DNA from 4 places in the Fictibacillus halophilus genome. Region 2 is predicted to be linked to each of the others. Evidence: riboswitches for the same ligand, from Rfam matches in the RefSeq annotation. Region 2 holds a riboswitch; each other region holds the start of a gene.
The links. A riboswitch is a leader RNA that binds a small molecule or an ion and turns the genes downstream of it on or off. The one in region 2 is predicted to bind S-adenosylmethionine.
Positions count from the first base shown of each region.

Region 1: another riboswitch for S-adenosylmethionine. It lies ahead of I5J82_RS16845 (LLM class flavin-dependent oxidoreductase); the one in region 2 lies ahead of I5J82_RS15430 (sulfite oxidase-like oxidoreductase).
Region 3: another riboswitch for S-adenosylmethionine. It lies ahead of I5J82_RS01590 (PLP-dependent aspartate aminotransferase family protein); the one in region 2 lies ahead of I5J82_RS15430 (sulfite oxidase-like oxidoreductase).
Region 4: another riboswitch for S-adenosylmethionine. It lies ahead of I5J82_RS07250 (homocysteine synthase); the one in region 2 lies ahead of I5J82_RS15430 (sulfite oxidase-like oxidoreductase).

Region 1 covers NZ_JAEACF010000001.1:3,302,341-3,309,850, forward strand. The annotation lists gene I5J82_RS16840 (MetQ/NlpA family ABC transporter substrate-binding protein) at 1-635, opposite strand, end outside; gene I5J82_RS16845 (LLM class flavin-dependent oxidoreductase) at 660-2,048, opposite strand; SAM riboswitch class I at 2,164-2,265, opposite strand; SAM riboswitch class I at 2,420-2,531, shown strand; gene I5J82_RS16850 (acyl-CoA dehydrogenase family protein) at 2,819-3,976, shown strand; gene I5J82_RS16855 (DUF817 domain-containing protein) at 4,095-4,877, shown strand; gene I5J82_RS16860 (oxalate decarboxylase family bicupin) at 5,047-6,186, shown strand; gene I5J82_RS16865 (C1q-like domain-containing protein) at 6,388-6,885, shown strand; gene I5J82_RS16870 (helix-turn-helix domain-containing protein) at 7,016-7,510, shown strand, end outside.
Region 2 covers NZ_JAEACF010000001.1:3,018,592-3,026,101, reverse strand. The annotation lists gene I5J82_RS15455 (HAAS domain-containing protein) at 1-470, shown strand, start outside; gene I5J82_RS15450 (ATP-binding protein) at 646-1,530, shown strand; gene I5J82_RS15445 (vWA domain-containing protein) at 1,596-3,527, shown strand; gene I5J82_RS15440 (hypothetical protein) at 3,581-3,772, opposite strand; gene I5J82_RS15435 (hypothetical protein) at 3,952-4,242, shown strand; gene I5J82_RS15430 (sulfite oxidase-like oxidoreductase) at 4,271-4,939, opposite strand; SAM riboswitch class I at 5,408-5,515, opposite strand; gene I5J82_RS15425 (hypothetical protein) at 5,580-5,795, opposite strand; gene I5J82_RS15420 (S8 family peptidase) at 5,923-7,098, opposite strand; gene I5J82_RS15415 (carboxymuconolactone decarboxylase family protein) at 7,423-7,510, shown strand, end outside.
Region 3 covers NZ_JAEACF010000001.1:289,253-296,762, forward strand. The annotation lists gene I5J82_RS01565 (YflT domain-containing protein) at 1-374, shown strand, start outside; gene I5J82_RS01570 (hypothetical protein) at 481-1,002, shown strand; gene I5J82_RS01575 (hypothetical protein) at 1,089-1,313, shown strand; gene I5J82_RS01580 (nitroreductase family protein) at 1,403-2,050, shown strand; gene I5J82_RS01585 (hypothetical protein) at 2,374-3,483, shown strand; SAM riboswitch class I at 3,660-3,775, shown strand; gene I5J82_RS01590 (PLP-dependent aspartate aminotransferase family protein) at 3,961-5,751, shown strand; gene I5J82_RS01595 (aliphatic sulfonate ABC transporter substrate-binding protein) at 5,845-6,834, shown strand; gene I5J82_RS01600 (ABC transporter permease) at 6,858-7,510, shown strand, end outside.
Region 4 covers NZ_JAEACF010000001.1:1,400,814-1,408,323, forward strand. The annotation lists partial or broken gene I5J82_RS07245 (sulfite exporter TauE/SafE family protein) at 160-925, shown strand; SAM riboswitch class I at 1,102-1,206, shown strand; gene I5J82_RS07250 (homocysteine synthase) at 1,324-2,637, shown strand; gene I5J82_RS07255 (polysaccharide deacetylase family protein) at 2,839-3,624, shown strand; gene I5J82_RS07260 (GntR family transcriptional regulator) at 3,883-4,617, shown strand; gene gntK (gluconokinase) at 4,661-6,199, shown strand; gene I5J82_RS07270 (GntP family permease) at 6,217-7,510, shown strand, end outside.

The DNA of each region.
Region 1 (7,510 bases), 280 kb from region 2:
GCATCTTTTAAATCTAGACCAGATGATAGAGCAAAGTTTCCGTTAACCGCCGCAAGATCTACGGAGTCTAGCGTTCTTGGTGTTTGAGCGGCTTCAACAGGCTGGAACTTCAAGTTCTTTGGATTTTTCGTCACATCTTTTTCTGAGACTCTTAACGGATTTGCTGAAGAATCGATCTCAATTAGTCCATTGTCTCTTAAAACAGTAAGTCCTCTTGCTAAATTCGTAGGATCATTGGCTAGTGAAACCGTGCTTCCAGGCTTAATTTCGTCTATAGACTTGAACTTTTTAGAATAGATACCTATTGGTGCAGTAGGTACCGTAATCACTGATGCTAGTTTCATATCATTCTCTTCTGAAAATGCGTCCATGTACACTTTATGCTGAAACAAATTCGCATCTAATGAACCGCTCTTTAAAGAGATGTTTGGTTGTACATAATCATTGAACTCTTTCACTTCAACGCTGTATCCTTTTTTCTCTAGGTATGGCTTCACGCCTTTTTCAAGCATGTCGCTGTAAGGCACAGTTGCGCCGAGCGTGATCTTCTTACTTTCTGTTTCACCCGATGCGCCACACCCTGCTAGTAAACCTATCAATAAAGCTGCTGTGATGAATATATTCAATCGTTTCATATGTTTTCTCTCCTCACTCACTCTTTATTTACTTTCTGTTAACACCGGTCTGAATCTAGCTGCCGGATGATCGCTAGGCAGCAAAGGTTGTCCGGGTGTGAATAATTTTTCACGCAGGGTGCCCCTGTTGTACTCTTTTTTGTATAATCCTCTTTCTTGAAGAACGGGTACAACAAGCTCTACAAAAGCTTCTAAATCTCCTGGTGTTACTAGGTGATTTAGGTTGAAGCCGTCCACGCCAGACTCTTCAAACTGCTTTTGAATGCCATCCGCTACCTCTTCTGGATTGCCGACTATAAAGCTTTTGTCCGGTGATTCGAAGCGATTTAAAACCTCTCCCACTGTTAACGGTTTAGGAGCATCCGTAGTGAGCGTAGCGGCTTTATAATGTCCGCCTTCTGTTGATTTATTGTACGAGAATGGAAGGTCCGGATCTAACTCTTCATACTCAGCAATATCATAACCACTTGCTCCATATTGAGCTTTCGCTGCATCTGCACTCCAAACACTTGCATACGCTTTAAACTTTTCCTCCGCTTCTTGTGTCGTTCTTCCTACCACCACGTTTAAGAAAGAAAAGATCTTTATGTTTTCTGGATTTCGACCGTGTTTGATAGCGCGTTTACGAATATCATCCGCATAAAAGCGAATTCTCTCAGGCGTCGGGCCACCTACAAAAATACATTCAGCATGCTTTGCTGCAAAGTCTCGACCACGCTCAGACGTTCCCGCTTGGTAAATCACAGGTGTCCGCTGCAGAGAAGGCTCGCTTAAGTGAGGTCCTTCAACGCTGAAGTATTGCCCTTCATGATTGATCTCATGGACTTTTTCAGGATCCACCAGTTTATTGTTTTCAACATCTTCTACAACTGCCTCATCTTCCCAGCTGCTCTCCCAAAGCTTATACGAAACATCTAGGTATTCATCCGCGATGTTGTACCGTTCATCGTGCTTGATCATATTCTGCAGTCCAAAATTTCTCGCCGCGTTTGGCAGATAAGAAGTGACTACATTCCATGCGATTCGTCCATTTGTTAGGTGATCTAGCGTAGAAAAACGACGTGCGTTGCCAAACGGCTGTTCATACGTTGTGCTCACCGTCACAGCAAAAGACAGATTCTCTGTTACGCTAGCCATAGCCGACACGAGAAGTGCCGGATCGTTTAAAGGCACTTGAAGTCCGTCACGAATAGATGGAGCTTTGCTTTGTTTATAAACGTCGTAAACCCCTAACACATCTGCAAAGAATACAGCATCAAACTTGCCTCTTTCTAAAAGCTTCGCATACTCGATCCAATAGTTCAGATCCTTATAACTTCTATGTCTCTTGTTCTCCGGGTGCTTCCAAAGGCCATGAGAATTGTGCATGGCACTTGTCATCTCGAACGCATTTAACAAAATTTCTTTACTCAACATACATTCCTCCATATCCAATTTTTTGTACCCGCTCCAAGAGAAAATAAAAAACCTCTTCGGCAATGAGAAGAGGTTTGAAAATACGTGAAATAAACATACGTATATAGATCTCCTCTTATCTTTCAAGCTTTCGCCTGCTGGAATTGGCACAGTCCTAAAAATAGTTGTTGCCGAGGCTTCAAAGGGCCAGTCCCTCCACCTCTCTCGATAAGGAATCGAAAATATTCAATTTAGTAACGAAATATACAGGAATAAAAATAGCCTGTCAATGGAATTTAGAGAAATAAAATAATTTTCTTAACAATCAGTTTTTAGTTGACAGCGGTTTGCTTTATCCTCTATAGTGGTGACTAATAATTAAATAATAAATCTTATCAAGAGTCAGGGGAGGAACTGGTCCTACGATCCTGCAGCAACCGCTTTGTTAAAAGAAAGGTGCTAATTCCAGCAGATGTTTTTAGAATGTCTGATAGATGAGAGAGCGTGTAAGCATATGGAATCTGCGTCCTCTTTCGTCTTTGAAAGAGGGCTTTTTTGTGTTTGTTGTTATTAAAAGTAAGTACTTGAAAGCTGTTGATTTCCGTTTCAGGTGCTCGCTTTCCGCGGGGCAGGCGGTGAGCCACATTCGTTCGTTTCACTCTTAAGTGTCTCACCTGCCCACCTGTCCCGCAGGAGTCTCGCACCTTACACTCCAACCAACAAGTCACTGTAGTATAAAAACTATGTAAACAAAAATCACTACATGATAAAAAAATCAGGAGGGAACCATGAGCTTACCTTTGAGAAAAACCACTGAGATCAATCATTTTGAAGAAGCGATAAATACCGCTTTAGCACTGAAAGAAATTTTTAAGAATCGGGCAGGTGTTGTAGATCAAGAAGGCGTTTTTCCTTATGAGAACTTTCAAGATTTGAAGGATGCAGGCTTTCTTTCTCTTACCATTCCAAAAGAATATGGTGGTAAAGGGTTAAATCTGGTTGAGTTCTTAACGATTCAAGAGCATTTAGCTGAAGGGGATGCTCCTACTGCTCTTTCTCTTGGGTGGCATTTGGGTACTCTTTTAGAGGCGGCAGAAAACCGGCATTGGAATGGTAACTCGTTCGCTGATCTTACCCGGAAAATTGTTGAACAAAAAGCACTCATTAACCTGGCACAAACAGAGCGTGCGACGGGAAGTCCTTCTCGGGGCGGTATTCCTACTACAATTGCAGTCAAGAAAGCAGACGGATGGTTGATCAACGGAAGCAAAGCTTTTACTTCTATGGCAGAAGCCCTTGATTACTCAATCGTTACAGCTACCCTCTCAGAAACCAACCATAAAGGATTTTTCTTAGTGAATCATCGGGAAAAAGGAGTTTCTGTAAAAGAGACTTGGGATAGCATCTCGATGAGAGGGACAAAAAGCGATGACCTCCTTTTGAAAGACGTTTATGTACCCCAGGAGAACCTTCTCGTTGTTGAAGATGGGAAGAACATCGTTCCTAAAGGCTGGTATTTGCAAGTGCCAGCTGTATACCTTGGAATTGCAAGAGCCGCGCGAAATTATGCGATTCAATTTGCATCTGAATATAGTCCTAACACTTTATCTGGACCGATCTCAGACGTGCCAGAAGTGAGAAGAAAGATTGGCAAGATAGAACTTGAGCTATTCCAAGCAAGAACGATTCTGCATGCCGTTGCTGAAAAATGGGTAAACCACCCTGAAGAACGGCAGAATCTAGGAACCGAACTCGCTGCCGTTAAGCATTCTGTAACAAACAGTGCGAACAGAGTCGTTGACCTCGCAATGAGAATCGTTGGTGCTCGAAGTCTTTCTGTACAAAATCCGCTTCAGCGGCACTTTCGCGATGTAAGAGCCGGTCTTCATAATCCACCAACAGATGATGCGATTGTTTATTCGTTAGCAGATGCAGCGCTTAAGTAATAGAAGTCAACTGACAGATTCATGTTAAACTCAACATTTTTTTGTATGATGAGATTTAAATCACCATAGGTTATTATGGATACAATATATTTCCATATTGATAAAAGGTGGTTTACTCATGAGGGCGCTTCTTACATTCACTTATTTACAAGCACTTTCTTGCATCTTTCCAGTCATTATCTTTGGTGCGTTAGCTCTTTCAAAATTCGTCAGCATTCCGTTCATCCCTCGATACGACTTCATACTTCTTCTTTGTCTCGTCACACAGGTTGCCATGATCGTAACGAAACTTGAAACGGTAGATGAACTAAAAGTCATCTGTGTCTTTCACTTGATCGGCCTGGCTCTAGAGCTATTTAAAGTTCATATGGGGTCTTGGAGCTATCCTGAAGAAGCCTATTCTAAGATTTACGGTGTACCTCTATACAGTGGTTTTATGTATGCTAGTGTTGCGAGCTATATTTGCCAAAGCTGGCGGAGGCTAGACCTTCAGATCAAGGGGTGGCCGAATCCCCTCTTTTCTTTCGGGATTTGTGTACTGATCTATTCGAACTTTTTTACCCATCACTACTTGTTTGATGCCAGATGGATTTTGATTCTGCTTTTATTTCCTATCTTTTATAAAACCGTTGTTCATTATACGATCAACGAACGGGTTTATAAAATGCCAATCCTTCTTTCTTTTTTGTTGATTGGATTTTTTATCTGGATTGCTGAAAACATCACAACGTTTCTCGGAGCCTGGCAGTACCCCAATCAGGAAGCAGCTTGGTCTCTCGTGCATATTGGTAAGATCAGCTCATGGTTTCTGCTCGTAATCATCAGTATCATTATCGTGGCACAATTAAAACGCATTAAAAGCCACCAAGACGATATTTTTACGCATACAAAACACCTTTAAGTGGCGGTAAGCTTTTTAGGTGTTTTTTTCTTTGTTAAGATCCTTCTCAAGAAATTTGCATGTTTAAGATGTCCTCTCCATATGAATACAGTGATGACGTTTGAACCTTCTATAGAGAGGAGCTCATCACGTGGATAAGAATAATAAAGATCAACAGCAACGAAGACAAATGCAGATTCCGCAACCAATTCGCAGTGATGGTGCGGGTGCGACCGACTTAGGACCTCGTGACATTATGCGTGATATACAAAATCCGGATATGTTAGTTTCTCCTGCAACAGATGCTGGAACTGTACCGAACTTACGATTTTCCTATTCGGATACACATATGCAATTAAACTTTGGAGGCTGGTCGAGAGAGATTACGGTTCGTGAGCTTCCTGTCGCAAAGACGCTTGCTGGTGTAAACATGCGTCTGACCCCAGGTGGTGTAAGGGAGCTTCATTGGCACCAAGAAGCGGAGTGGGCTTATATGATTTTAGGCCGTGCTCGGATTACATCGGTTGATCAAAACGGCCGGAATTTTATCGCCGATGTGGGTGAAGGCGATCTTTGGTACTTCCCTCCCGGCATTCCTCATTCGATTCAAGGACTTGAAGAAGGCTGTGAGTTTTTACTAGTATTCGATGATGGGAATTTCTCTGATCTCAGCACATTCTCTATTTCAGATTGGTTTGCACACACACCGAAAGAAGTTCTTTCAGCAAACTTCGGTATACCTGAGAGCGCATTTGCGAACATTCCGACTGAACAACGTTATATCTATCAGTCTACCGTTCCGGGTCCCATTGAAACACAAGCTATAGCTGATCCATATGGAACGGTTCCGTTAAGCTTCACGCACCGCTTAATGGCTCAAAAACCACTCGTTACACCCGGCGGAACCGTTCGTATCGTAGATTCTACGAACTTCCCGATCTCACAAAGAATCGCTGCTGCTTTAGTAGAAATAAAACCTGGCGGAATGAGAGAGTTGCATTGGCATCCGAATAATGATGAGTGGCAATATTATTTAGCTGGTCAAGGGCGGATGACCGCTTTCGCTGGAAATGGAACGGCACGAACGTTTGACGTAAGAGCTGGTGATGTGGGATATGTTCCGTTTGCATTCGGTCATTATGTGCAGAATACAGGAAATAAAAGTTTATGGTTTTTAGAAATGTTCAAAAGTGACCGTTTTGCAGATGTGTCCTTAAACCAATGGATGGCTCTAACACCTAAAGAAATCGTGCAAACGAATGTGAACGCTAGTCCTGAACTCATGAATTCCCTTCGAAAAGAAAAATGGCCTGTGGTGAAATATGATTAGCTAGGAGTAAACAATGCCACCTTTAAACAGCGATTAGGACCCTCTAATCGCTTTCTTTTATTCTTTCTAGTAAAACACCTTCCCCTACACTATTTATATACACCACTTACAACTTGTCCGCATAATCTACTAGTAATAATCTATTAGATTATTCTCTGATCTAGTTTCTAGATTAGAGTGAAAATAGGAGGGAAAGTTTGTATGTACGACCATTATGATCAAAATCCGTACGCACATATGAAACGAGATTGTGAGTGCAAGCATAGAAAGATTCAGCCTTGCCAAAAAGTTTCCGCATTTAAAGCGGTTAAAGATCTGTTTCAATTTATTTTAGGCTCCACACCAAATCAAGTGATCTATCCCGTAGAAGTTTTTGATAGCAATAATGAATACAATCCAGACACATCAACGTTTGTTCCAAAGAGCAACGGCATTTATACGTTCACAGCTAGTATTTTTTTGCCGATTTATACAGGAACACCGTATTCTGCATTCGTTGGCATTCGAGTGAATGGTGAAATTGTTGCAGGTAATCAAGAAACAATTACTTCTCCAAATGCAATCGTAGCTACTTCATCACTCGTCGAGTTAAGAAGAGGCGATGAGGTTCAAGTAGTCGCTTCAAGCCCATCAGGCGCAACGATTGAAATAGAAGTAAATCCAATCGCCACTCGATTTGAGGGCGCAAAGATCGGTTAAGTAACGTTGGAAGGTGAAAATATCACCTTCTTTTTCATTGTTTCATGTGGAACAATGATTAATATTTTCTATTAGATTTTGATAGATAAGGTATAATTTCCTTATAACTATCTCTTTTAGGAGTCATCATATGGCAGAAAAAAACGTACGCAAATCAAATTACATTCTTCATGCAAAGAGCGCACAATTTCATTGGGATGGCACTGGACTTCTCTCTATTAAAACCTTTTCGAACGGAAAAGCTTATTACAAAACCAATCGAGGATATTTCGCTGTTGACGAAGGAAATTACCTGCTACTCAACCAAGGTCCCTACACCATAACCATAGACGAACAAAAAGAAGTAGAATCTTTCTGTGTCTTTTTTCAAGAAGATTTTGCAAACGATGTATTTCGCAATCTGTCAGATTCCAACCACCAATTATTAGATGATCCTTTTATAAACAATACATCTGCTTCATTTTTTGAAAGATCCTATGAACAAAGCCAGATGCTCACTCACCAAATGAGTCTATTAAAATACATGACAAATCAGTACCAAAATGATTCAAGCATATTAGATGAACAATTTCATTCCATTATGACCACGCTATTAAAAGAACAAATGAAAACCTATAAAGAAATT
Region 2 (7,510 bases):
GAGGGGGCGTGCAATTCACGTTGCTTCAAGTGGTTGGTTATCCAGCGGTTTGTATCATACTCGTGCTTTTTTATTTAAAGATGTTCAAATTTTTAGCAAGCACAAAGCTTTCAAAAACTAAGACGATTATCACCACTTTTATCTTAGGAAGTTTGCCGATTTTGTTTTTTTTAGCTCTTCTGTTTGCAAACGATGCGTATAAAACTCCGGTTGTCATAAAGCTTGGAGCAACAGGAAACATCATTGCGGCACTCGTTGCGATCGCCATCTTTTTAGGAATCTCTTTATGGAGCAAAACCTGGTTCACAATCGTAATACCAACCATGCTTTTCCTACCAGAATTTTTAATCAGTCTAACCTCATTTGAAAAAGAAACGAAAGCCATTTTAACAATAAGTGTGCTGTTTGTAACGCTCATTATCTACAACGTATATACATTTAAAAAAGCAAAAAAAGAGAGCCGAATTTAGATGATCGGCTCTTTTCTCTGAGTAAAATGTGTTTGCTAAACAACGTACTTGCACTGAAAAAGCTTACAATGTTACATTGTGTAAGGCTTTACACAGCAAATAAGTGGAAATACTGTTGATAGATGAAGTGATTTTTAACAAAAGTGAAATCACTCATAGAGAAAGGAAATTTGATATGAATCTCCAACTTCCAATTGAAATAAAAGAAAAACTGCAGCAAGATGCAGCCAAACGATTAGAAAATCTACCAAATGAATATAAAGAATTAATTGGAAAGCAGGGATATACAGCACCTGACGCAGCATTGATTGAGGATGCGGTGATCGCACTTGCTCTCGGAAAAAATGTATTGCTGAAAGGACCGACGGGGTCAGGTAAGACAAAGCTTGCCGAACTTCTTTCAAACGTGTTCGGACAACCTCTGCATCAAGTCAACGCCTCTGTCGATCTTGATGCAGAAGCGCTTCTTGGTCATAAGACGTTAAGTTATAGCGAGGGTAAACAGGAGATCCAGTTTATTCCTGGACCAGTTACAAGAGCTGCAGCGAACGGGCATTTTCTCTATATAGATGAGATCAACATAGCAAAACCTGAAACGCTACCGATTCTAAACGGAATGCTCGATTACCGTCGTACAATCGCCAACCCATTCACAGGTGAAGTGGTAAAAGCGCAGCCTGGTTTCAATGTCATCGCAGCGATCAACGAAGGATATATCGGAACGGTGCCTTTAAACGAGGCGTTGAAAAACCGTTTTGTCGTGATCGAAGTGCCTTACATCCAAGGTGATACGTTAAAAGAAATGCTGAAGAACCAATCTCAGCAAAAAGAAGAGGATGTATTATCGAAGTTTGTTCAGTTGTCGTCTGATTTGATCGGGCAGGCGAAAGCGGGCCATCTGTCTGAGGATGCAGCATCTATCCGTGCGTTGCTTGATGCGGCCGATCTCTCTGTTTACCTGCCGGCGAAGCGTGCCATTCAGCGCGCCATCGCAGACAAGCTTGAAGATGCGCGCGAACGCGTCCTCGTTGCTAACGTTGCCGCAACCCTGTTCGCGTAAGCTGGGAAATGGGGTCAGACCCCATACAATTTATTTCCCACGACGATTTTGGAGGTTTTCCCTAGATGAAATTCCTAGTATTTGCGGATACGAAGATTGATTCTTTTGTTCACATGCAACTGATCGATCTTTCCCGCTCACTCTCAAAAGTGGATAAAATGGATGTTTCGTTCTCGTATCACTCATACCTCGAACGAAACAGCGGCGTTACACACGTTAGCCAGTTCTGGAACCCGTACCCACGCGACATTCAGCTTGAAGGATGGAAATCGGATGTTTATTTGCGCAGCTATGGAACTCAGTTTCACACGGACGACCACGTGATCTGGGGCACTTTGAAGCAGCTGAAATCTCATCCTCACCGGGAATTTCTCAAGCAGGTCCTTCTCTTTGCAGAAGACTATCGATTAGAGCAGATCTGCGTGAAGAACCGACCCGGGATGAAGCATGCTTTTAAGCTTCGAAAAGAAACGTTCCAGGTTCACTACAACCGTGAGTACCGAAAACATATTCAGCAAAAGCGTACCCTTGATGCGCTTTTTTGTCATATCATCCTTTTAGCGAACAAACGATTTGTAGCCGTGCCACAAGAAACGCAAGATGTCTATCAAGAATTGCGATCATTTCTGTCAAAACTTACAACGGCAAAATCGACTGAAGATATTGCGGCGATCATCACCGAGATGGCTGCTATCACTCAAAAACATACAAACTTTAACGATATGAAAACCGCATACCGCAGTTTTAGTGATCAGTCGCAGCAAGCGGATAATACAGGTGAAAGCGATCAAAACTTTGACGACCTCACGCGCAATAACGAAACGAAAACGAAGAAAACGATCACCAAGGATGAAGACTCAGACAAGGACAAAGACGATAAAGAAAAAGAGTCTCATTCCTCTTGGCATGATGAAACATCTGATCCACAAGATTCGTTTTTACAAATGGACCTTGATCAAGGGACCAACACGGATCTGTTAGGAGAAGGTGCGAGGGAAGCGGAGAGTGGTGACGCGGTGTTCGGATCGGTTCAAACGAGCGCCAAAAGTACAGACAACAACGACTTCGACACCCAAAACGAGCATGAAGCCGAAACCGACAACAACCAAAATGGTTCCGACTCTGCAAACCACTTCCCATACGGAGAAGTGAACAAAAATGTCACCGAGCATTTTTTGCCAGCAAAACCGGCAACACTAGACGAAATTGCTCAATATGACGAATACAACCAAGAGATCGCGCCATTCGTTTCGCAGCTGAAGCAAAACTTTTTAAAAACGATGGAGCACAAACGAACAGCACCGAGAGAAGATCTGCACTTTGGAAGACTCGGAAAGAAGCTTACAAGACTCGTAACCGATAAGAACCCAAGACTTTTCCGAAAAAAGCAAGAATCTCAACAAGAACTCGATACGACGTTCACGCTCCTCGTTGACTGCTCTGCGTCCATGTTCAACAAGATGGAAGAGACGCAAAAAGGGATCGTGCTTTTTCATGAAACGTTAAAAGCTCTTCGGATACCGCATTCGGTAGTTGGCTTTTGGGAAGATGCAGCAGATGCTTCAACGAACGATCAGCCGAACTATTTTCATGAAGTGATCTCCTATCGCAACTCTCTGCATCAATCAGGAGCACCGATCATACAGCTCGAACCGCAAGAAGATAACCGTGACGGATATTCAATCAGACGTATGGGTGAAGAACTGGCTAAACGTCCAGAGCAACAGAAAGTCTTACTTGTTTTCTCAGACGGAGAACCAGCGGCTTTTGATTATGAATCGCATGGAGTACTTGATACACACGAAGCGGTCACCCGTACACGAAAGCTTGGGATCGAGACGATCGGGATGTTTATCGCGAACGGAGAGATCACAGAGGAAGAAGAGAAGTTGATGCAGAACATCTATGGGCCGCAAAACGTAGTTGTGCCAAGTGCTTCAGAGCTTGTCGACTATCTGATGCCCGTACTTCGTAAGCTGCTTTTTAAATCGCTATAAAACGCCAAAACGCCTGGGGGCAGCAAACCCCGAGGCGTTTTTTTATGTATGTATCAATACTCCAATAGCTTCAGCCAAGCAAAGATTACTCCAACAAACCCTGTGTAGCTAAAGATTTTGACAGACCATTCTGGTAAGGCTGTTCGAAGCAGGCTTGAGAAAATGCCGACCACAATGATTGCGGCAATTAAGATGTAAATGGAAATGATATCGAACGGAATACGAAAAGACAGCCATTGTTCCATCGCCAAACCTCCCTAGTAAGGATAATATCGGTCAAAATGCCTATACATGAAGAACAATTTACGAAAAAAAGTCGAATTTTTACGTTTCGAAAATCAGAATAGGAAAGGAGGAACATCGGGCACCGCAAACAGGGCAAACGCATATAGTATTACATATTCGTGTGTTAGGAGTGAATGATGTGAATCAACGTGTAGTAGACGTCATTTTAGCAGAAGCAGAAGAAGAATATTTAGCAAATAATAAAGATGGTACCACGTTTGCTGCAGAACTCGCCTTACTCGCCTCAACGCTTGTGACCGCGGGGGATTTCTTAGCAACGTTCAGTGCAGCGATCGCTCTCAGACAAGTGTATATCGATCAAGCACAGGACCTAAAAGACCAGCAAGAACAAGAAGCTCAGATGAAAGACATCCAAGATCAAATTACGGCGTTAAAAAATGAGATTAAAATGCTGAGGGGAAGAAAGTAAACAATTTTCCCCTCTATTTCTTATGAGATCAATCATACTCTTTCTTTTTCCACTCATCCTCAGGCATCTCAAACTCATCGCTCGAAAATCGTTCTTCTTTAAACGGATCGCCATACATATGAAAGCCGTTCTGCTCCCAAAAGCCTGGCTGATCCTCTTCCAAGAACTCGAACTTGCGAATCCACTTGGCACTTTTCCAAAAATAAAGATGAGGAACAATTAGGCGAAGCGGAAATCCATGCTTGTCCGTTAAGGGCTTGCCGTCAAACGAGTGCGCAAGAATAACATCATCGCGTAACAGATCTGCAAGCGGAACATTCGTCGTATAATCGTAATCAGCGTGGACCATTACATACTTTGCTTTTGGATCCACATCAAAATGCTTTAAAAAGTCCGTAAATTTAACACCTTCAAACGCATTGTCGAACCGTGACCATCTTGTCACACAGTGAATATCACGGACTACTGTCATTTGAGGCATCTTCATGATGTCTTCAAAACTAAATTCGACACGTTTTCCTACGAGTCCTTCTACAGATAACGACCATTTTTTCATATCGTAAACAGGAACTTCTCCTTCATGAAGGATGGGGAACTTTTTTGTTTCAACCTGCCCAGGAGGCAAGCGGTCATCCAGTTTTTCATCGGCTTCTGGGACACGCATCTTTTTAATGCGGTCCGCTTTGTTAAGGTCCATACATGAACATCCTTTCTTTACTTGTGAAAAAGTTATTGCTGAATCTCAAGATGCTTTTGGATGCGGTTGATTTCCGCTCCAGGTTGCTCGCTTTCCGCGGAGTGTGCGGTGAGCCTCTTAGCGCATTGCGCTGTTAAGAGTCTCACCTGTCTAGCTACAGTGGCTAACCCCTCGAGGTCAAAAGTCAAACGGTCATAAAGGCAAACAAACGCCTTCCTAGTCCGTTCGCCTTTTGCTTGTCGGGGCTGGACGAGCCACTTTCACTTTTGGGACTGTCCCACTGATCCCGCAGGACAAGGAAGGCTTCGGCAGCGACACATCGCACGAAGAAAATTTGAAGTTCAATTTTCGAGGAGTCTCACACCTTCCGCTCCAATCAACTATCTATGAAGTTAATGATAGAGCAGCATCCAACAAAAAAACGCCCTCTTTTTTTAAAAAAAGAGGACGAATGGTTCTGTTCACATCCTCTTATCTTTCAGTCTGTAAAACTGTTAGATGTAGCACCGTGCCTAACAAAATAGGTGGTTGCCGGGCTTCATAGGGCTAATTCCCTCCGCCTGCTCGAAATAAGAGACCGATAAATCGGCTTTAAACGATATTAAAAGTTACAACTATTATACAATCCGTACATGAAAAATCAACTTAGAAAAGAATCAGCAACAAAAGACATCTCACGAGAAATACCAAGATACAGTACGACAACGCCAAAAACCGCTGTACTGATTAAGAAAAAGTAAACGATTTTTTCTTCCGCTTCTTTTTCACTCTGCCTTTTTTCTGATTCCGTCGACTCACTCTTGCCAGAGCCTTGAGACGTTTTTTTCTTTTGCTTACCCTTACCAAGACCAAACATAGCTAAAATCCTCCGCTCTTTACAGCTGTTTCTGTTTACAGTTTTTCAATAATGAGCGGATTCTAAACAAAAAAACCTCTAGAAGTCTTAAAATATAAGACTTCTAGAGGTTTTGAAATTGTAATGACTATTGCTGAACGGCTTTTGCTGCATTCACACGACCGTTTTGGAACAGCGTGCCAGTGCCTGTTACAGGATCTGCCGTATCCTCAAGTGCTGCTCGAATTTGTGAAGCGTTCTTACCTTGAGCGGCCAGAAGTCCAGCTACACCCGCAACAACCGGTGATGCCATGGAAGTTCCTGAGAAACTCGCATACTGGTTGTTTGGTGTCGTTGAATAGATGTCAACACCAGGTGCCGCGATATCTACCCACGTACCAAAGTTAGAGAAAGACGCTTTTTTATCGTTTTGATCAGTAGCGGCAACCGCAATTGCGTTTGAATAATATGCCGGATAACTCGGAAGTAAAACGCCAGAGTTACCAGCAGCAGCAATTACAAGCGATCCTTTACTAGATGCATAGTTCACCGCATCTTCAAGAGTTTGCGTACCAACAGATCCGCCAAGACTTAAGTTGATAACTTGTGCACCTTGGTCAGCTGCGTAACGGATGCCTTGTGCAACATCATCCAGTGAACCACTGCCTTCTGCGTCTAATACGCGAACAGCTAGGATTGATGCTTTAGGAGCTAGCCCTGCGATACCAACACCGTTATTCGTGTTCGCAGCTGCAATTCCTGCAACGTGAGTACCATGTTCGTTCTCATCGATCGGGTCGTTGTCATCATCAACGAAGTCAGCACCTTTAATTACTTTTCCGGCTAGATCCGGGTGATTGTAGTCAACGCCTGTGTCAATTACGGCGATTTTTACAGATGATGAACTTTGCGTTGTGTCCCAAGCTTGCTCGGCACCAACTTTTTGAGGAGCGTATTGTTGCTTATATGCAGGGTCGTTCGGAACATAACTAGCATGGAACGTAGCGTTTGGCTCAGCGTATTCCACGGATTCTAAACTCTCATATTGTTTTACTGCGTCTGCCACATTGCCATCGACTTTTACAACGGTAAAGTCTTTCGTCACATCCACAACTTTACCGCCAAACTTTGAAACCTTATTTTCAACAGAGCTTGCAGCTGAAACAGAATCTTTAAAATGTACGATAATTTCCTGTGATGCAGCTTCCTGTTTAACTGAAGGTGTAAAAGAAGCTTCCTTCGCTGGCTCAGCAGCTGAAGCTGGAAGAGCCAAAGAGACGACTAGTGGTACAGATGCGGCAACTGTCACGAAACGCTTTAACATAAAAATCACTCCTCAGATGTATTTACCAAGCGGACTTAGGCTTAGTTGGTAAGGAATTCAACAGCATTCAACAAAACCCTTTATTGTTATCTAGAAATAATGATAACTTACTATAATGCTGTCGAAGGTGAGACTTTCTATCTATGGTTAAAGCGTAACATGTAAAACTATTTTATTATCTTGAGATATGATTAAGATAGTAAACATTACTTAACAAATCTGTAAAGGAAACATAAAGACGTGATCTGAAACAGAATAATGTAAACTTTTGGAGAAGTCATGTAAGCTAAAAAATGAATAATGAACTTTGAGGAGGAGTAAAAAATGGCACGTTTACCTGAAGTAGATGTTGAAGGAACGCCCTTTAAGAAAACACTTGCGAACGCACCAGGCATTCTAGATGCTTTTCAGC
Region 3 (7,510 bases), 2.7 Mb from region 2:
AAGCTTTGGTCGAAAAAGGTTATCATCCATCTGAAATTTCGATCGTTGCAAAAGATGATGAAATGATTGATAGCGTTGCAGACGAAACCCATGTGAACGAAAGAAAAATTACAGAAGATGATGCAGATAGTGCAACATACGGCACAATCGCTGGCTTTCTGACTGGTATCGGGGGAGGTATCGCCGTTCCGGGATTGGGTACGCCAGGCATAGGTCCACTTCTTGCAGCAGGACCTTTTGCTTCTATGTTTGATAACGATGAAACGGATATGAAAGAAATTCTTCTAAATATGGACGTTTCTGAAAGTGATGCTGAGAGTTATATGCAAGATCTACAAGATGGCAAGATTTTAGTTATGGTTGAACGAAAATAACAGTTTGATTTAAAGGGCACCTTTTGAAGGTGTCTTTTTAATATTTTGAAACTTTTTCCATTCTTTAATCGTATTTATATATATAAGATACGTGGGGTGTTAATACATGGAACTCTTCTTAAATGTATTTTTTGGAATCTTGATCGTGATAGGAATCATTGCAGCTGTTTTTTACCTTTTGAAAAATGTGAAGGACAAAAAAAGAGCAGTTCCTGTCTATGGACTTTCTTATAGTGGAGAGTATACTCAGAAGAACTTTTGGACACATGAGATTATGATTGTGGTCATCATCACACAAGGGTTTGGTTTGTTGAAACTTTCAATGCCCGTTAATGTTTTAATGATTTGCTTACTGGTGTTCCTCACACTGCTTTATTTTACTCAAATATGGCGTGGTGCAATCGGTAAGAAAGGCGTTGTATCGGCTACTAAATTTTATGATTGGAATCAGATCGATTCAGTAGATTGGATTACAGGAATTCAAGCTGAAAACCCAGGTTACCCGAGCTGGGGGTTAGTTCGCTTTCATACGGGTGAAAGGTATGTAGAATTTGTTATCAAGAAAAAAGCGGAGGATGAAGTGCGTTCTTTCGTTGAAGAACGGATGAATCTTGCAAAAGCAAATTAGTAATTTTATTATGTTTTTTAATAATAATGGTATTCTATCTTTTCCTAAGAATAAGTTGAATGTAAAAGCGAAAAGGTGGCTTTACCATGAAACCATATGTGAAAGCTGGACTCATTACCGCTGGACTAATCGTTCTGATCAGTACCTATCTGCTCGGAATGTATGTAGAGAAGTTAAATGTCCAAAGAGAGTCACTTAATATGGATCCGATTCATATCGTTAGCGTATTATTAGGAGCTGCACTTATCTTGATCGGATTAAGGATTAAAACTAAAAAAGAAATAGAAACAACTGAGAACAGTGCAAAATAGGCACTGTTCTTTTACGTATTTTGTAGAGAGTTCCAATCTTTTGTATAATACAGATAGAATATCCAATACATGTGCCAGAGGAGACAATCATGAAATACGAAGATTTTAAAGAAATCGTGCACGGCAGAAGAAGTGTCCGAAAGTTTACGGATCAAGCAGTTGCTGAAGAAGACATTTATGAAATCATGGATTGCGCTCGTTATGCGCCGAGCGACACGAACTCACAAACGTGGGAATTTATCGTAATCCGAAACAAAGATAAAGTAAAGAAAATCGAAGAGATGACGTGGGATGCTATTCATAAATTGGCAGCAAGGGCTGAAGAAAACGGCAAAACGAAGGAAGCGAAATTGCTGACGCGCTCTTTCGGTCCTTATGCAACGGCGTTCTCTGGAGCACCCGTATTAATCATCTGTTTAGCCACTCCTTACGAATCTAAGTTTCGTGAAAAAATCTTTGATCCGATCGAACTTGCCGAAGAAACAGTCTGGGAAGAAGAAGGAATCAAGAGCAGCTGCTTAGCAATTCAAAACTTGATGCTCGCAGCCCATGCTCGCGGACTTGGGACTTGCCCAATGACTGGCCCCGTATTGTTGGCGCAAGATGCGATTCGCGACTTCTTACATATTCCATCAAAGAAACAGATTAACATGGTTATTTCACTCGGACATCCACAAGATCAACCAAAAAAACTCGCGCGAAAAGCAGTAGAAGAAATCGTCACATATGTAAATTGATGGCGACCGAATTTTGTATGTAAGCTCTAAAAAAGCTCGTCCAGCGGCTGACAAGCATGCTGGACGAGCGCCATATGAAAAATACGAGCGCCATATGAAAAATACGAGCGCCATATGAAAAATACGAGCGCCATATGAAAAATACGAGCGCCATATGAAAAATGGAAGCTCCTCCGCTTTTTATTTTCTCTTGAACGCCGTTTCTTATCCCTCCATAAGACTTCAGACCTACAAGATAACTTAAGAAAAAAGGATTTTTTTCGACATTTACCGAATATATGCTTCATGAAACGTATTTTCAATTTTAGAAAGAGGAACTTCTTATGAAAGAGACATTTGACTTGATTGATTATGCACTGCAAAAAAGCGGGTTAGAGGAACTTAAAGATCCGACTCAGGTTCAATATTTAGGTGAAGGAGCTTGGCATCTTGCTTATTTTGTTCAGCTGCGCACTGGGGATGCTGTGGTCGTACGTTTTCCGAAAACGGAGGCCTATGGAAGGAACGTTGAGTTTGATGAAGAAGCCATTCACTCAGAATATGCAGGGACTAGAGCATATTATGAGCTAGCTAATCAAGTTAAACCAGGAATCTGCCCTGCTTTTTTCAACTATCATGTAGAAAAAGACAGAACATTTACCGTTGAATCTTATGCGGGAAAGGCGATCAAGCTTGATCAACTAACGGCTGTAGAAGCGTTTCATATCGGAGCAGAACTTGGTGAGTTCTTTCGCAAGATGAATGCTGCACATCATGGCTTAAAAGGGTTCGGTTATCTCTCATGGAACGGAAAACATATTGAAGGGAAATACCACTCAGATGTTTCAGAATCTATGAAGAAAGAAAACACTGATTACATAAATGATTTTAAGAATTTTATAGATACGTATGAGGGGTCGATTTCTTCATCAGCTTTAGTTGATCTTCAAGCCTGCATGGAAGATAGAGAGATCGAAAATCATACGGTTGTACTTACTAATCAAGATACATCTCCAGAGAATATATTGCTGCATTCAGATGGTACTGTCTGTTTGATCGATCCTGTACCAATCTTATATAGCGGAGATTCGCTCGCGGGGAATTTTCTTAATAATTACCGTACCTTGTTCCCAACATTCTTTAATGCACCGCGTTATGCGCGACATGAATTTGATCGATTTGAAGACCGTTTGAAAAGAATAGCTGATGGATTTTTAGAAGGTTATTCTAATGGAGATCTAGCTATAAAGCGTCGAGTGAAACAAGAAGAGTTTATTCAACTTACTGATCTAACTGTTCTTCATTGGCATCTGCTTCAGACTGATGAATTAACCTCTGAACAGAAAATTCGTTACGGAGAAAGAGAAGCAATTGCCAATCGAATAACGGTACTTGTAAAAAAGATCGAAGAGTTTAAATGGTTGGATGAAAAAAGTGGAACAAAATTAGCATAACCGGCATAGCATGGGCATAATCTTAATTCAAAGCTGACAGTTGAACACTCATTCTATTGTATTACTTTTATGATTTTTCAAAAAACGGTTGACTTTTTAAAACATCTTACTCTATAATCCTATTCAAGAACAAAACAAACATCAGCACGTTAATGTGTTAAACATAATTTGAATATCTCTTATCCAGAGAGGCGGAGGGACTAGGCCCGATGAAGCCCGGCAACCAACAAACCACATTTGGTTTGGAAAGGTGCCAATTCCTACAGATCTTTTTTGATCTGAAAGATAAGAGGAGGACCAAAACCCTCTTCTTAGGAAGGGGGTTTTTCTTTTTTCCCCTTATCATACTTCACGTACAAACATCACTTAGTCACTTATTTCATTTTTAAAATCGAATATAGCAAAAGGGAAAAGCATTAATCTTTATCCCTAGTTTTCCTATAGATTTAATTTGGATAATAAGAAGGAGCGATTATAATGACAAAATCTTTTGATGGATACGATATTGAAACATTGCTATTACATGGGGGGCAAGCGCCTGACCCAACGACAGGATCACGAGCAGTACCTGTCTACCAGACTACTTCCTATGTTTTTTCTGATACAGATCATGCGCAAAGCCTTTTCGCACTCGACGAGCCAGGAAATATCTACAGTCGAATCGGAAATCCAACGGTTGATGTTTTCGAGAAAAGGGTTGCTCTTCTAGAAGATGGGGTTGCAGCTGTAGCTACTTCTTCTGGAATGTCAGCAATCGCGCTTGCCGTTTTAAACATCGCACATGCAGGAGATGAAATTATTGCAGCTACGAATCTATACGGAGGAACTTACAACCTATTTTCTACTACTCTTCCGAAATACGGAATTAACGTAAAGTTTGTAGATGCAGAGGATCCAGAGAATTTCAGAAAAGCGGTTACTCCAAACACGAAAGCATTTTTTGCTGAAACGATCGGTAACCCGAGTCTTAACGTATTAGATATTGAGGCAGTGGCAGATATTGCGCATGAGAACGGTGTACCTCTAATTATTGATAATACATTTGCAACGCCATATGTAACAAAACCGATAAGCTTTGGAGCGGACATCGTAATCCATTCAGCAACAAAGTGGATCGGCGGACATGGAACAGCCATTGGCGGTGTTGTGGTAGACGGAGGACGCTTTAATTGGAACTCAGAGAAATATCCAGGATTCACTGAGCCAGATAACAGCTATAACGGATTAAGATACGCAAATGACTTTGGAACGTTAGCTTTTGCGACTAAATTACGCGTACAGCTGTTAAGAGATTTTGGAGCATGCTTGAGTCCACACAATGCATTTCTTCTTTTACAAGGTTTAGAAACACTTCACTTACGAGTGGAAAAACATGCGAAAAACGCACAAGAAGTGGCTGAATATCTGGAAAAACATCCAGCGGTAGATTGGGTTTCATACCCTGGTCTTTCTTCGCACAGAAGTCATGAGCTTGCTAAAAAATATTTAAGCAATGGTTTTGGTTCGATCGTAAACTTTGGAATCAAGGGTGGGCGTGATGCAGGTCGTAAGGTCATCAACAACATTTCATTATGGTCACACGTTGCAAATGTTGGGGATGCAAAATCATTGATCATCCACCCTGCTTCTACCACTCATCAGCAGCTGAGCGGAGACGAATTAGTAGCAACTGGCGTAACAGAAGAACTTATTCGGTTATCGATTGGACTTGAATCCGTAAAAGATCTTACGAATGATCTTGATCGTGCGATACAAACGGCAACAGGGATCGGATCGGATAATACGGAGATCACGATTAATGATGAAGGTGTTATCCGCTGGGCATTGCAATCCTCACTATATAGAGCAGTAGAGAACGGTCAGGAAATTCAGCGTCCCAAAACACTAGCGATTGTTGGACTCAGTTCCAACCCAGCAAGACCTAGCCATAGATTAGCTAGAAAAATGCAGCGTCTTGGCTATAAAATCGTTCCTGTTAATCCAAGAGAAACGGAAGTACTTGATGAAAAAGCATATCCAGATTTAAAATCCATTCCGTTTCCGATTGATGTCGTTCAAGTATTTAGAAGTCCAGAAGCAGCGATTGAGCTTGCAAAAGAAGCAGCGATCACACAGCCAAAAGTGTTCTGGCTACAAGAAGGTGTCATCTCCCCAGAAGCCGCAAGAATAGCGAAAGAAGCTGGAATTGATGTGGTGCATAACAGATGTACGTATAAAGAAGCACAACGACTAAGAGGTACCATTTCAACGTATGCGTGTGAACTTTAAAAATAGAATTGCTGATGGAGCACAAGTCAACGACTTTCAAAAGTAACTCACAAAAATAATCATACAAAAAGGGATAAACGTGGAGGGAAATACATGAAGAAGATTTGGCAGAAAGCAGCACTGGCTTTAAGCATAGCTGGCGCTTTAGTGTTAGCGGGCTGTTCTAGCAGTGCTAAAGAAGGTGAAAAGCCAGAGAAGATCAGACTTGATTATGCCTTTTACTCTCCAACAAGTCTGGCACTTAAAAAGTTTGGCTGGGCAGAAGAGGCGTTTAAAAAAGAAGGCATAGAAGTAGAATGGGTTCAAAGTCAAGGAAGTAATAAAGCGCTTGAGTTTTTAAATTCAGATAGCGTTGATTTTGGATCGACAGCTGGTGCGGCAGCTTTAATCGCAAAAGACAAAGGTGCTCCAATTGAGTCGGTTTATATCTATTCTCAGCCAGAATGGACAGCGCTTGTCGGTGCAGATGGTTCAACGATTAAAGATGTAAAGGATTTGAAAGGCAAAAAAGTAGCTGCAACGTTTGGTACGGATCCGCACATCTTTTTACTACGAGCACTTGCAGATGCTGGCCTTTCTGCAAAGGATGTACAAATTGTAAATCTACAACATGCAGATGGGGCGAACGCTCTACTAAAAGGGCAAGTGGATGCTTGGGCTGGTTTAGATCCACATATGGCTAGAACAGAAGTTGAATCTGGTGCAACGTATATTTACCGCAATCCAGATTTTAATACGTATGGCACGTTGAATGTACGCTCTGAATTTGCTAAGAACCATCCGAAGCAAGTAGAACAAGTGATTGAACTATACGAAAAAGCAAGAAAATGGACGATTGAAAATCCAGAGGAAGCAGCAAAACTTTTATCTGAAGAAGCGGGGATTAAAGAAGATGTCGCAAAAAAACAACTCCAACGAAACAACTTCGAGGAACCTGTTCCAGGATCACAGCATGAAAAAGCTATATCGGCTGCAGGCGAAGTTCTCCAAAAAGAAGAGATTGTCAAAAAAGATACTAACATCGAAGATCTTGTGAAAAAATTGATCAATCCGAAGTTCGCAGAAAAAGTGATCAACCAATAAATGAGAGAGAGGAGGAAGTGTCGATGATTTCTGAAACACATAAGTGGAAAGTAGCACAGAGAGCTTCCCCTCAAAAGCTCTCTTCATCGAAAGGTTTATTTCAATTAGGTAAAGGGATTTTGGTAGGTTCGATCCTGCCTATCATTCTATTAGTTGCGTGGGAAATCGCCGCTAGAATGGGACTTCTGGCTGCGCACCTGTTGCCTGCACCAACCATTATTTTAGAGAAAATTATTAGTATGTATCAAGATGGATCACTGTTCGGCCATATCTCTATTACACTGACCCGGGTATTCTTAGGATTTACGATTGGAACGGGAGCAGCGGTCGTAATTGGCGCGATCGTTGGTTATGCAAAAACAGCAGAAAGACTATTAGATCCGTTGTTTCAAGCCATTCGTTCTATACCTTCTCTAGCTTGGGTACCGCTCTTTATTCTTTGGATGGGGATCGGCGAACCTTCTAAGATTTCGCTAATCGCAGTTGGTGTATTCTTTCCTGTCTATTTAAATATTGTTGCTGGAATTCAAGGTGTTGACCGCAAGCTCATCGAGGTCGGAAGAATTTATCAGTTAACACCCTACCAGCTAACAAAACGCATTATTTTGCCTGCTGCATTGCCATCGTTTATTACGGGTATGCGTAGCGGTCTCGGGCTTGGATGGATGTTTGTAGT
Region 4 (7,510 bases), 1.6 Mb from region 2:
TAATTTTTCTATTTTTTCAAAAAAATTAAACAAACAGTTGACTTTTTATCTTTTAGGAACATATAGTATTAACTAAAATTTAATCCGTATCGCTGATCGGTAAACCGAAGGCTCTTAACATCACTTGTTAAGGGCCTTTTTATTTTGAGGAGGAAGAAAATGAAAAAGTTAATCGTATTGGCTCTAATTGGTCTTGTTGCACAGTTGATTGATGGTTCTCTAGGTATGGCTTATGGCGTTACATCTACATCATTGCTCTTAGTAGCGGGAATTGCTCCTGCAGCTGCATCTGCTTCCGTACATCTTGCTGAAGTCGTAACCACTGCGGCATCGGGCGCTTCTCATATTAAGTTCGGAAACGTTGACCGGCAAGTGGTTCTTCGTTTAATCCTCCCCGGCTCTATAGGAGCTTTTGTAGGTGCTTGTTTTTTAAGCAACCTGCCTGGAGATGTTATAAAGCCATATATCTCTATCTTCTTAATTATCCTTGGGATTTATATCTTATATCGTTTTCTGTTTAAGCTTGGAGAGAAGAAAGCAACAGCGAGTGGTAAACCCTTTACAAAGAAACAACTTATTCCACTTGGATTATTAGCAGGATTTTTAGATGCTACAGGTGGTGGAGGCTGGGGCCCAGTCACTACACCGGTTCTAATGGCAAAACAAGATCTGAAAACCAGAAAAGTAATCGGTTCTGTAGATACGAGCGAATTCGCAGTAGCTGTATCTGCATCAATCGGTTTCTTCATCGCACTCGGCTGGGAACAAGTTGAGTGGCTGTGGGTCGGAGCTTTAATGCTAGGAGGAGTGATTGCGGCTCCCGTTGCCGCTTGGCTTGTACGCCTAATTCCCTCTCACATACTAGGGGTTTTGGTGGGAGGTCTGATCATTATTACCAATACAAGAACTCTTCTTCATACTCTTGGTGTATCCCATAATATGTTGTTCTCGATCTACTTTGTACTTGCTGCATTTTGGGCGATTGGAGTTATTTATGCGGTCAAAGTCAATCCTGAAAATAAAAATCCGAAATTTTTAAAAAATTCTGTTGACTATTGATAGGGACGTATGTATTATAAATCTTAATTCAATATTCAAATCTTCTTATCCAGAGAGGCTGAGGGACTGACCCTATGAAGCCCGGCAACCAGCGGAAACGCATGGTGCTAATTTCAGCAGAACAATCATTGTTCTGAAAGATGAGACTTCGATCGGGTGAAATCATCGGGACCTCTTCTTTTGGAAGAGGTCTTTTTTTCTGGGATAAGTTGAAACTGAATGTGATTGGATATAAAAATATTAACGTTGAGGAGAGATTTGAAAATGACTGATCAAAATTCAAAAAGACAGTACGGGTTTGAAACAATTTCATTACACGAAGGTCAAAAAGTAGATCCTACAACAGGAGCTCGCGCTGTTCCGATCTACCAGACCACTTCTTATCAGTTCAATTCAACAGAGCACGCAGCAAACTTATTTGCCCTAAAAGAGTTCGGTAACATATATACGCGTTTGATGAATCCAACGCAAGATGCATTTGAACAGACCATCGCGAAGCTTGAAGGCGGTGTTGGTGCACTTGCTCTTGCTTCCGGTCAGGCTGCCATTACAAATGCAATATTTAACATCGCTGGCTCTGGTGATGAAATCGTAGCGTCTACCTCTCTGTATGGTGGAACGTATAACCTGTTCTCTGTAACTCTCCCCAAGCTCGGCATCCATACACAATTCGCTGAGATTGATAATCTTCAATCGTTTAAAGATGCCATTACAGAAAAAACAAAAGCCGTTTACATCGAGACAATCGGCAATCCGAAAATCGATGTTGCAGATATTCAAGCGATCGCTGATATCGCACATGAAGCAGGAGTTCCGCTCATTGTCGATAATACGTTGGCTACTCCTTACCTTTGTCGTCCGATCGAACATGGAGCTGATATCGTTGTGCATTCTGCAACGAAGTTTATTGGTGGACATGGTACATCAGTCGGTGGTGTAATCATCGATTCTGGAAAATTTGATTGGAGCAATGGGAAATTCCCAGGCTTGACCGAGCCTGATCCAAGCTACAAAGGAATTGTATACACAGATGCGTTTGGTCCACTTGCATATATTTTAAAAGCACGTGTGCAGCTGCTTCGAGACTTAGGATCTTCTATTGCACCGTTCAACTCATTTTTATTTATTCAAGGGTTAGAAACACTTGCCCTTCGTATTGAACGACATGTGGAAAATACAGTTAAAGTAGCGAAGTTCCTAGAGAATCACCCTTCTGTTGATTGGGTGAATTACGCAGGACTTCCAAGCAGCCCTTATTATGGGCTTGCTCAAAAATACTTGCCTAAAGGAGCAGGCGCTATTTTAACGTTTGGGGTAAAAGGTGGTATTGAGGAAGGCAAGAAGTTAATCGAAAATGTAAGCATCTTCTCTCACCTTGCAAACGTTGGAGATTCAAAATCATTGATTATCCATCCAGCTAGCACTACTCATCAACAACTATCTGAAGAAGAACAAAGAAAATCAGGCGTGAGTCCAGAATTAATCCGCCTTTCAATCGGAATCGAAACAGTAGATGATTTAATCTACGACTTAGATCACGCATTAAAAGCGATCTCACTTTCCCCAAGTGGATTGTAAAATACAACAGTTAAGCTGTTCAAAGAAAGCCTTTGAACAGCTTTTTTGTTGCCAAAACTTCTTTTGTAAAAGCAAATTTTTAACCATGATTGCGTTCTATAACTCAAATATGTTCATCCCCGATTTGACAGCTACGCCTGTAATAAATCAGTTTCCCCTTACAAATACTAATAGTAATAAATTTTAGAATGAGGGCTCCTTATGTCTACCATTGTAAAAGTAATTATCACTATGTTCTTATGTCATATTCTTTTTTTCGGACCTAAAGTGTATGCAGGCGTTGTAAATCGTTTCGAAGTTGAGAAATATGGTGATGTGATCTGGGAAGTCCCTTCAAATAAGAAACAAGTAGCGATTACATTTGACGATGGACCAGATCCAGTGTACACCTCCCAAATTCTAGATATACTTAAAAAAGAAGGAGTTCACGCTACATTTTTTCTGATCGGTAAGCGGATTAAGAAGTACCCCGAGATTGTTAAAAGAGAACTAAGGGAAGGACATGAAATCGGAAACCATACGTATAATCATCCTAGTTTTCATACTATCTCAAGGCATAAAGTTGTGGTTGAAACAAGAAAGACCGAGCACCTTCTAGATCCTGCTCATCACTCAGATTATATAAAGTTATTTCGTCCTCCAGGCGGAACGGTTACAGAGAACAGTTTAAAAATCTTAAAGAAAGAAGGATACAAGGTTATCCTTTGGTCTTGGCATCAAGATCCTCGTGATTGGACTAATCCAGGATCTGAAAGAATCGCAAGACATATATTAACAAATTTAAAAAACGGAGACATTATTCTATTACATGATTCTGGTGGTAATCGCAGTCAAACGGTTGCTGCATTAAAAATCATCCTTCCTAAGCTCAAACAAATGGGTTTTGAAATTGTTACGGTTGATGAATTATTAAAAATGCACCCACGATATAATGAGTTCCATGAATCTGAAATAAAAAAAGAAGAAGTACCTTTAACAATTGAATAAAATAAATAGAAAAGAACAATCTCTTCAACAAGATTGTTCTTTTCTATTTATTCAGATAAGCAGGGATAAATTTTAGTCTCTCATCATCAAATTCACTTCCAAATTTATACCTCCCCTATCTCTTACCTTATTCATTTCTAAACTAATCCATTATAGTTAATTGTTTTTCTACCTTTAAATAAAAGCGCTTGCATTTTAAAATCACTGTACTATAATACTTGTATACAAGTATACTCGTTCTACAAAAAGGAGGTTTTTATGTTGAACGATTCTAAGGATTTTCTTTATCCTGAAAAGTGGCTTTCCAAAGCTTCAACCGGAGAACGTGTCGCATGTGAACTAAGAATGAGGATTATCTCGGGACTCATTGAAAGCGGTACCATGCTTTCTGAAAATAAATTAGCAACTGAATATAATGTAAGCCGCTCTCCTATACGAGAAGCACTTAAAGTTCTATCAAATGAAAACTTAATTCGTTTAGAACGCATGGGTGCAGTTGTGGTCGGCTTAACGGAAAAAGAAATAGAAGAAATTTATGATGTTCGACTTCTTATTGAGACGTTTGTTTTTGAACGACTTGTTAAAAACGACACAGATCACGTTGTTAGAGAACTAACAAAAATTTTAGAAATGATGCAGATTGCAATTAAGTACAAAGATGCTGACGAGTTCGCTCTTCAGGATGTCTTATTTCATGAAACAATTATTCGTTCTATCGATCATTCGTATATCACGATGATCTGGAACAACACAAAACCTGTCATGGAAAGCTTCATCTTATTATCCATGCGTATGCATTTTAATGAAAAATACGATGACCTTTCTCGAATCATGAGAAACCATGAACTTTATATTGATGCAATCTCATCAAAAAATAGAAAAATTATGATTCAATCACTTCATCAAAACTTTGATGATGTTCAAGGAAAAGTAGATGATTTATGGATGTCACAACAAATGCTATCGAAAGCACGGGAGCAAGAAAAGGAGTAATTAAATGAAGGATATCGACGGTACGCAACATAGAAGAAGCTATATGGTAGGAGTCGACATCGGAACTACAAGTACAAAAGCAGTATTGTTTAATGAAAACGGTGAAATTCTCTCACAGGAAAACATCGGGTACCCGCTTCACACACCTGATATTTCTACAGCGGTACAAGATCCAGAAGAAATTTTCCGAACGGTTTTGCAAACCCTTACAAATGTTATCAAACGCTCTTCTATTCCATCCAGCGCTATCTCGTTCATATCTTTTAGCAGTGCCATGCATAGCGTGATTGCAATGGATGATTACGATCAACCATTAACACCTTGCATCACTTGGGCAGATAACCGCAGTGAAGCTTGGGCACGAAAAATAAAAGCACAACGTAATGGACATGAGATCTATAAACGAACTGGAACTCCTATCCATCCGATGAGTCCATTAAGCAAAATCGCTTGGATCGTAAATGATCAGCCTGAGATTGCAGCTAGAGCCAAAAAGTATATAGGGATTAAAGAGTTCATATTCCACCGCTTATTTAATGAATATGTTGTGGATCATTCTTTAGCATCAGCGATGGGAATGATGAATTTAAAAAATTTGGATTGGGATGATGAAGCTATACGTGTTGCAGGTATTAATCGTAATCAATTATCTACCCTAGTTCCTACAACAACGATCTTTAATCACTGTCAAATGGATATAGCGAAACAGATAGGGATCGATTCGAATACACCATTTATTATTGGAGCAAGCGATGGCGTTTTATCAAACCTTGGTGTTGATGCGATTGGCAAAGGCGAAATTGCTGTAACCATTGGTACGAGCGGAGCTATTCGTACAATTATAGATAAGCCACAAACAGATGAGAAAGGCAGAATTTTTTGCTACGCACTAACAGAGAATCACTGGGTCATCGGTGGGCCAGTAAACAACGGCGGTGTTGTCCTGCGCTGGATTCGGGATGAATTTGCAGCATCAGAATTAGAAACAGCAAAGCGACTAGGAATAGACCCTTATGAAATTCTGACAAAGATAGCAGAACGTGTGAGACCTGGTGCTGATGGTTTGTTGTTTCACCCATATCTTGCCGGAGAACGAGCACCACTGTGGAATTCAGACGTGCGAGGATCCTTCTTCGGTCTAACGTTGTCTCATAAAAAAGAACACATGATTAGAGCTGCACTTGAAGGTGTCATCTATAACTTATATACCGTGTATCTAGCATTGATTGAATGTATGGATGAACCTGTAAGCAGAATTCAAGCGACTGGAGGCTTCGCACGGTCTGAAATTTGGCGTCAGATGATGTCGGATATATTTGATACAGAAGTGGCTGTACCAGAAGTTTATGAGAGTTCCTGTTTAGGAGCTTGTATTCTCGGTTTGTATGCAACTGGAAAAATAGAATCATTTGAAGCAGCTTCTAAAATGATCGGGAGTACTTACACACACTCGCCTAATGAGGAAGCCGTAAAGGAATATAGAGAATTATTGCCTATTTTTATTAGTTTATCTAGAAAACTAGAAGAAGATTATTCACGTATTGCCGCTTACCAAAGAAGCTTAAGCAATAGAAAAAACTAACATCAGGGGGTTTTATCATGCCATTATTCATTGTAGCTTGTGGAATTTTAGCATTACTGTTATTAATCATGTATTTCAAATTAAACACATTCATTTCTTTGATCATCGTTTCATTTGGTGTCGCATTAGTACTTGGAATGCCACTAGGAGAAATCGTTAAATCCATTGAAGCAGGTTTAGGCGGAACGCTCGGTCATTTGGCGTTAATTTTCGGTCTAGGTGCCATGCTAGGTAAACTAATCGCTGATGCTGGCGGTGCACAGCGAATTGCTATTACACTTATAGAAAAATTTGGTGAAAAGAAAATTCAATGGGCAATTGTTGTTGCTTCGTTCATCATTGGTATCGCTTTATTCTTTGAAGTAGGTCTTGTTTTATTAATTCCAATCGTGTTTGCCATTTCAAAACAATTACGCGTTTCCATTCTTTATCTAGGAATTCCAATGGTAGCAGCTCTTTCAGTAACACACGGATTCTTACCTCCTCACCCGGGTCCAACGGTAATTGCAGGAGAATTTGGAGCTAATATTGGTGAAGTACTGCTTTATGGTTTTATCATTGCGATTCCTACTGTTATTCTAGCTGGACCCGTATTCACGAAGATTGCTAAAAAGATTGTTCCTGACTCATTCAACAAAACAGGAAATATTGCTTCGTTAGGTGAACAAAAAGTATTTAAATTAGAAGATACTCCTTCATTTGGTATCTCAGTATTTACAGCCATGCTTCCTGTTATCTTAATGTCTATCGCTACTGTGATCACACTTGTTCAAAACACGATGGGTATTGCAGACTCAAAGACATTTGAAGTCATCCGCTTTGTTGGTGACGCTTCAACTTCCATGTTGATCTCTTTACTTGTAGCCGTTTATACGATGGGATTAGCTAGAAACATACCGATTAAAACAGTTATGGATTCATGTACGACAGCTATCACACATATCGGAATGATGCTTTTAATCATCGGTGGAGGCGGAGCCTTCAAACAAGTATTGATCAACGGTGGCGTTGGTGATTATGTAGCTGAATTGTTTAAAGATACAACATTCTCTCCAATCTTACTAGCATGGATTATCGCAGCCATCCTTCGAATCTCGTTAGGATCTGCAACGGTTGCTGCATTAACAACAGCGGGTCTAGTCATTCCGTTATTAGGTCAAACAGATGTTAACCTTGCATTAGTCGTCCTTGCAACAGGAGCGGGTAGTTTAATAGCATCACACGTAAATGATGCAGGTTTCTGGATGTTCAAAGAATATTTTGGCTTGAGTATGAAAGAAACGTTTGCAACATGGACTTTATTAGAAACCA